DNA from 3 places in the Bacillus tuaregi genome. Region 2 is predicted to be linked to each of the others. Evidence: a T-box and tRNA genes for the amino acid it is inferred to sense, from the RefSeq annotation. Region 2 holds a T-box; the other regions hold tRNA genes.

Evidence for each region. A T-box is a leader RNA that pairs with one kind of tRNA and senses whether it is charged. The one in region 2 lies ahead of serS (serine--tRNA ligase), so its partner is inferred to be a tRNA-Ser.
Region 1: it encodes a tRNA-Ser, which carries the amino acid that the T-box ahead of serS (serine--tRNA ligase) is inferred to sense. The anticodon was not compared.
Region 3: it encodes a tRNA-Ser, which carries the amino acid that the T-box ahead of serS (serine--tRNA ligase) is inferred to sense. The anticodon was not compared.

Annotation. Positions count from the first base shown of each region.
Region 1 covers NZ_LT629731.1:4,016,761-4,019,009, reverse strand. The annotation lists gene BQ5321_RS21695 (Tex family protein) at 1-175, shown strand, start outside; gene cmpA (cortex morphogenetic protein CmpA) at 278-388, opposite strand; gene BQ5321_RS21690 (SprT family protein) at 484-945, shown strand; tRNA gene BQ5321_RS21685 (tRNA-Asn) at 1,102-1,176, shown strand; tRNA gene BQ5321_RS21680 (tRNA-Ser) at 1,180-1,270, shown strand; tRNA gene BQ5321_RS21675 (tRNA-Glu) at 1,281-1,352, shown strand; tRNA gene BQ5321_RS21670 (tRNA-Asp) at 1,533-1,609, shown strand; tRNA gene BQ5321_RS21665 (tRNA-Gln) at 1,621-1,695, shown strand; tRNA gene BQ5321_RS21660 (tRNA-Lys) at 1,838-1,913, shown strand; tRNA gene BQ5321_RS21655 (tRNA-Leu) at 1,948-2,032, shown strand; tRNA gene BQ5321_RS21650 (tRNA-Leu) at 2,096-2,181, shown strand; tRNA gene BQ5321_RS21645 (tRNA-Arg) at 2,245-2,249, shown strand, end outside.
Region 2 covers NZ_LT629731.1:62,593-64,841, forward strand. The annotation lists gene serS (serine--tRNA ligase) at 1-950, opposite strand, end outside; T-box leader at 1,077-1,299, opposite strand; gene BQ5321_RS02695 (serine hydrolase) at 1,465-2,249, opposite strand, start outside.
Region 3 covers NZ_LT629731.1:3,573,447-3,575,695, forward strand. The annotation lists tRNA gene BQ5321_RS19595 (tRNA-His) at 1-45, opposite strand, end outside; tRNA gene BQ5321_RS19600 (tRNA-Trp) at 58-128, opposite strand; tRNA gene BQ5321_RS19605 (tRNA-Tyr) at 165-248, opposite strand; tRNA gene BQ5321_RS19610 (tRNA-Phe) at 256-331, opposite strand; tRNA gene BQ5321_RS19615 (tRNA-Asp) at 347-423, opposite strand; tRNA gene BQ5321_RS19620 (tRNA-Met) at 427-500, opposite strand; tRNA gene BQ5321_RS19625 (tRNA-Val) at 635-710, opposite strand; tRNA gene BQ5321_RS19630 (tRNA-Glu) at 831-905, opposite strand; tRNA gene BQ5321_RS19635 (tRNA-Ser) at 915-1,007, opposite strand; tRNA gene BQ5321_RS19640 (tRNA-Asn) at 1,011-1,085, opposite strand; rRNA gene rrf (5S ribosomal RNA) at 1,096-1,211, opposite strand; rRNA gene BQ5321_RS19650 (23S ribosomal RNA) at 1,368-2,249, opposite strand, start outside.

The DNA.
Region 1 (2,249 bases), 4.0 Mb from region 2:
CGATATCGGTGTTAAGCAGGATGGGCTTGTTCATATTTCAAAACTGAGACGTCAGTTTGTTAAGCATCCGCTCGATGTTGTTTCCGTTGGGGATGTCGTGACCGTTTGGGTAGATTCGGTTGATTTGCATAAAGGCAGAGTAGCCCTAACGATGCTTTCTCCGACAGAGGGCTAACGGTCTATAATATAGCATCTAACAGGGCTGTCCTAAAAGATGATAGCATCTAGATTGTCTTCTATGTGCTATACATAAAGGTGGGACAGTCCTGTATGGATGTTAAAAATGTTTTTTTCTATATAAAAACCAGCATTGATTTAACAATTTAATTTGGTATCTATTTTTATTATAAAAAGCTCTTTGGATTTGATTTTGAAACCAAGTAGGCATATGGTAACCTCCCGGACAAAAATCTCATTAATTATCATTAGTCTATGCTGATATAGTTTGTCATGTGCTTCATGATCTAAAGGAGTTGAAACAATGTGGATAATCAAGAATTACAAAAGCTAGTCGAAGACATCTCAATTAAGTATTTCCATAAACCATTTCGTCATCGAGCTATTTTTAATAACCGGCTGAAAACAACAGGTGGTCGCTACTTATTAAAGAGTCATGACATAGAGATGAATATAAAGTACTATCAGCAGCTGGGAATAGAGGAATTAGTTGGGATAATCAAGCATGAGTTATGCCACTATCATTTACATATAGAAGGAAAGGGTTACAAGCATAGGGATAAGGATTTTAAGGAGTTAATGGAGGTGGTTGGGGCACCAAGGTATTGTTCCTCACTTCCTGAGAATTCAGCGGGCCCCAAAAGCCAAAAGGTCAATATTTACATCTGTAATAGCTGTAACCAAATATATAGACGTAAGAGAAGGATGGACACGAAAAAGTATGTATGTGGAATTTGTAGAGGGGCATTAAGTCTTAAAAAGAATTAATGTTTGTCCAAAACCAGATTGGTATCCTATTCTATGGTTGTCAATCAGTTAATCATATTGCGATAATTCATATCCAATTTAACCTTGACTTTTATATATCACGTAAATATAATAATAAGAGTCGATATCAAGACAAGTTAACAAATTAGTAATTATTCCGCAGTAGCTCAGTGGTAGAGCTATCGGCTGTTAACCGATCGGTCGTAGGTTCGAATCCTACCTGCGGAGCCATATGGGGAAGTACTCAAGAGGCTGAAGAGGCGCCCCTGCTAAGGGTGTAGGTCGCGCGAGCGGCGCGAGGGTTCAAATCCCTCCTTCTCCGCCATATGATTTATGGCCCGTTGGTCAAGCGGTTAAGACACCGCCCTTTCACGGCGGTAACACGGGTTCGAATCCCGTACGGGTCATCTAGGAAGCGGAAGTGCCTTGCCCAGCGGCGTATAGACTGGAGCATCCGGACCGAGATAAAGGAAACACCAAGAGCGCGTAGTGCGATTGGGTGTTGACTTATCGTAGGGAGGAATGTGAAGTCCACTAGACGCTAGGCGCTGGAGCTAAACCGCTATCTAATGTATAATAATATAGTTGGTCCGGTAGTTCAGTTGGTTAGAATGCCTGCCTGTCACGCAGGAGGTCGCGGGTTCGAGTCCCGTCCGGACCGCCATTTAAAATGTTTGGGCTATAGCCAAGCGGTAAGGCAACGGACTTTGACTCCGTCATTCGTAGGTTCGAATCCTGCTAGCCCAGCCATTTTTTTATTTTGTTTGAGCCATTAGCTCAGTCGGTAGAGAAACTCATCGTCCTGAAGAGGATGAGTTTTGCAACAAAAGCCAAAGGCTTTTGAAGCACATCTGACCTGCAGTGCACATGGTGAGTAAAGTATATCATGTTTGAGCCATTAGCTCAGTCGGTAGAGCATCTGACTTTTAATCAGAGGGTCGAAGGTTCGAGTCCTTCATGGCTCACCAAAGTTTTTTGCATAAGCAAAATAACTTTCCAAATGCGGGTGTGGCGGAATTGGCAGACGCACTAGACTTAGGATCTAGCGCCGCAAGGCGTGGGGGTTCGACTCCCTTCACCCGCACCAAAAATTGCTATTTGAGATTTTATTTATGTATGATATAATATTTAATGTCCTAATTAAGTATATGCGGTCGTGGCGGAATGGCAGACGCGCTAGGTTGAGGGCCTAGTGGGGGTAACCCCGTGGAAGTTCGACTCTTCTCGGCCGCACCAAAAAAATATTGACAGTGTTAACCCAAGGTGTTAATATTTAAAAGTTGGCTTAAATATTAAATTGCGCC
Region 2 (2,249 bases):
TACGGCAGTTTCAATAGCTGCAGAACCTTTTCAGCATGACCAGTTAGAATTTCAAGCTGATCATAGGATTCTTCAGGTTTAACAAATTTCACTAGCTCTACTTTGTTAAACTGATGCTGTCTAATTAGCCCCCTCGTGTCACGTCCTGCAGAGCCAGCTTCTGAACGGAAGCAGGCACTAAAAGCAGCATAGCTAATTGGAAGCTCTTCACCATCCAAAATCTCATCACGGTGCAGGTTGGTTACCGGTACTTCTGCGGTTGGAATCAAGAAGTAATCCTCGCTATTAATTAAGAAGGCATCCTCTTCAAACTTTGGCAATTGCCCAGTACCTGTCATACTAGCTCGATTAACCATATATGGAGGGAGCACTTCAAGGTACCCATGCTCTTCTGTATGGAGGTCAAGCATAAAGTTAAATAATGCTCTTTCGAGTCTAGCTCCTAAGCCTTTATAGAATACAAATCGGCTTCCGGTTACTTTACCCGCACGCTCAAAGTCTAGAATGGCTAAGTAATCAGCAATGTCCCAATGTGGTTTAGCTTCAAAACCAAACTGTGGCTTTTCTCCCCAGTTCCTAACTTCAACATTATCATCCTCTGAATCACCGGTTGGTGTACTCTCATGCGGAATGTTCGGAATACCTAAAAGGATTTGCTCTAATGTATCCTCAATGGCTTTAAGCTTCTCATCGAGAACTTTAATTTCATCGCCAACTTCGCGCATTTCCTTTATTAGATGGTCTGCATCCTTTTTCTCACGTTTTAACACGGCCACCTGTTGAGAAACTTCATTTCTTCTACTTTTGAGCTTTTCTGACTCCACAATTAACTCACGGCGTGAAACATCAAGACCCTCAAAGCGGTCAAGCTCAGAAAGATCCTCACCTCGGTGTTGAAGCTTTGCCTTTACTTCTTCTAAATTTGAACGTAGAAATTTAATATCAAGCATATTCATCCTCCTCTTTATTTATTTGGCTGTGGTAGGTTTGTTTGTTGAATAACACAGCCTATCGTAGAAAAGCCATGATCGGTATTACTCTTAGTTGTTAAAAACACAAAAAACTCCCGTCCCCAAAAAAGGGACGAGAGTTACCCGCGTTGCCACCCTAGTTGAAGGCATATTGCTACCTTCCACCTTAAAACGATAACGGTTTTATCCGAAAGTACTTACTCACCAGCTTTTGGCTTTCCATACTCTACTCAAGGATGGATTCACAAGCGTCATTCACCGATTTCCACCAACCATCGGCTCTCTAAAGAACAACTTTCCTGCTACTACTTCCTCTCATAGCTTTAATACGATATAGTATGTAAAATGTTGCTAAAATTATCTATTTCCATTTTACTACAGGATTATGCAAATTTCTATCATAAACCTGAAATCTACATAAGTCCGTTATCAATGGCTCTTGATGATACAAGAAAAGTCCCTCAAGAATGAGGAACTTTCTATATCTTGGTTATCAAAACCAGCCTTTTATAGTTGATGATACACTTCCCCAAACATCTCCGAAGAATCCACCAATTGCACGCATACTAAGGACAAACCAATTTGCCTTTTCAACGCCTTCTGCCGCAATGACATCTACTTGTGGACTCTTACCATCAAGGAATTGAATTGGAGCTCCATCCTTCGTTTCCAGTTTCATATAACCGACTTTAGTGCCTTTTTTAATCGGTGCAGTTAATTCTCCATCTTCGTTTAGCAGCTTTTCGTCTAGAACAAGAACAGGTTTGTAATTATCCTTTTCGCCCTTCTTATTCACTAGCTCGATGGCTGATTTTGTTTGAATTTTTACCTGATCTTCTTTTCCTTTATTAACAGGTAATGTTTTATTGTTTTTAATTTGATAGTTTTTCTTTAGAACTTCCTCTTTTGTAAAGTTACTAAATGCATAATCGAGCATTTTCTTTGTTTCATCAAATCTTGATTTATACGAACCAGATCCGCCTTCACCCTTGGCATTCATCACAACGGTGATATAGCGGTCTCCATTACGTTTGGCAGTACTAGTAAAGCAATAGCCGGCAAAATCGGTTGTTCCTGTCTTTAAACCGTCCACGCCTTCATATTTAAAAACAAGCTCTGGAAGCATCCAGTTCCAGTTATCCATTTTGATTTCATCATCAGTACCAGCTCTAAATGACTTTGTAGGAATACTTGTTGTTTCCAATACTTCAGGGTAATCATTTAGTAGGTGAAAAGCCAAGGTTGCAGTAGCACGAGCCGACATTACATTTTCCTCTT
Region 3 (2,249 bases), 3.5 Mb from region 2:
TGTCGGAACCACAATCCGATGCGTTAACCACTTCGCCACAGCCGCCATTGTGATTAACAGGGGTAGTAGGAATTGAACCCACACCAAAGGTTTTGGAGACCTTCGTTCTACCTTTAAACTATACCCCTAAATTGATAGTTATTTTCACTACCGTGAAAAAACAATGGTGGAGGGGGACGGATTCGAACCGCCGAACCCAAGGGAGCGGATTTACAGTCCGCCGCGTTTAGCCACTTCGCTACCCCTCCGGATAAATGGTGGCTCAGGACGGAATCGAACCGCCGACACATGGATTTTCAGTCCATTGCTCTACCGACTGAGCTACTGAGCCTTAATAAAGTAAAAATGGCGGTCCGGACGGGACTCGAACCCGCGACCTCCTGCGTGACAGGCAGGCATTCTAACCAACTGAACTACCGGACCAAATTGCGGGGACAGGATTTGAACCTGCGACCTTCGGGTTATGAGCCCGACGAGCTACCGAACTGCTCCACCCCGCGATAATAGTAAATAAGTTGTTAGTTATTAGTTTTTAGTTGTTAGGGTGTAAGTTTTTCAACAAAGTAAACTATTTATTGCTTCATTGAATTTTCCGGAATTCTAACTACTAATCACTAAATACTATCCACTAAAATGGTGGAGGATGACGGGCTCGAACCGCCGACCCTCTGCTTGTAAGGCAGATGCTCTCCCAGCTGAGCTAATCCTCCAGGTTAGACAAAGTTGTTAGTTGGTTAGTGAATAGTTAGATAGGAAAACGAATCTTATAAAAACAATATGATTCTAACCTTTCTTTTCTAATTACTAACAGCTAACTACTATCTTCATAATGGTGACCCCTACGGGATTCGAACCCGTGTTACCGCCGTGAAAGGGCGGTGTCTTAACCGCTTGACCAAGGGGCCACATAATAATGGCGGAGAGCAAGGGATTTGAACCCTTGAGACAGGTTTTGCCCGCCTACACGATTTCCAATCGTGCTCCTTCGGCCACTCGGACAGCTCTCCTAATGGCTCCGCAGGTAGGATTCGAACCTACGACCGATCGGTTAACAGCCGATAGCTCTACCACTGAGCTACTGCGGAATAATATTATGCTTGGCGACGTCCTACTCTCACAGGGGTAAAACCCCAACTACCATTGGCGCTGAGAAGCTTAACTTCCGTGTTCGGGATGGGAACGGGTGTGACCTTCTCGCAATTGTCACCAAACTATGAGACATATATTATTATAATGTCTTTTTAGAATTTTTCAAGGGATTTCACAAAAATTGTTCCCTCAAAACTAGATAATGCTGAAGAAAAAGGACGAGTAATAAACAATGTGTTGTCCAGCTGCGGCGCCAAAGAGCACCTACGCTTTTCAATTTGGTTAAGTCCTCGACCGATTAGTATTTGTCAGCTCCACGTGTCACCACGCTTCCACCCCAAACCTATCAACCTGATCATCTTTCAGGGGTCTTACTAGCTTAACGCTATGGGAAATCTCATCTCGAGGGGGGCTTCATGCTTAGATGCTTTCAGCACTTATCCCTTCCGCACATAGCTACCCAGCGATGCTCTTGGCAGAACAACTGGTACACCAGCGGTGCGTCCATCCCGGTCCTCTCGTACTAAGGACAGCTCCTCTCAAATTTCCTACGCCCACGACGGATAGGGACCGAACTGTCTCACGACGTTCTGAACCCAGCTCGCGTACCGCTTTAATGGGCGAACAGCCCAACCCTTGGGACCGACTACAGCCCCAGGATGCGATGAGCCGACATCGAGGTGCCAAACCTCCCCGTCGATGTGGACTCTTGGGGGAGATAAGCCTGTTATCCCCGGGGTAGCTTTTATCCGTTGAGCGATGGCCCTTCCATGCGGAACCACCGGATCACTAAGCCCGACTTTCGTCCCTGCTCGACTTGTAGGTCTCGCAGTCAAGCTCCCTTGTGCCTTTACACTCTACGAATGATTTCCAACCATTCTGAGGGAACCTTTGGGCGCCTCCGTTACTTTTTAGGAGGCGACCGCCCCAGTCAAACTGCCCACCTGACACTGTCTCCCGCCCCGATCAGGGGCGCGGGTTAGAAGTTCAATACAGCCAGGGTAGTATCCCACCGACGCCTCCACCGAAGCTGGCGCTCCGGCTTCTCAGGCTCCTACCTATCCTGTACAAGCTGTACCAAAATTCAATATCAGGCTACAGTAAAGCTCCACGGGGTCTTTCCGTCCTGTCGCGGGTAACCTGCATCTTCACAGGTACTA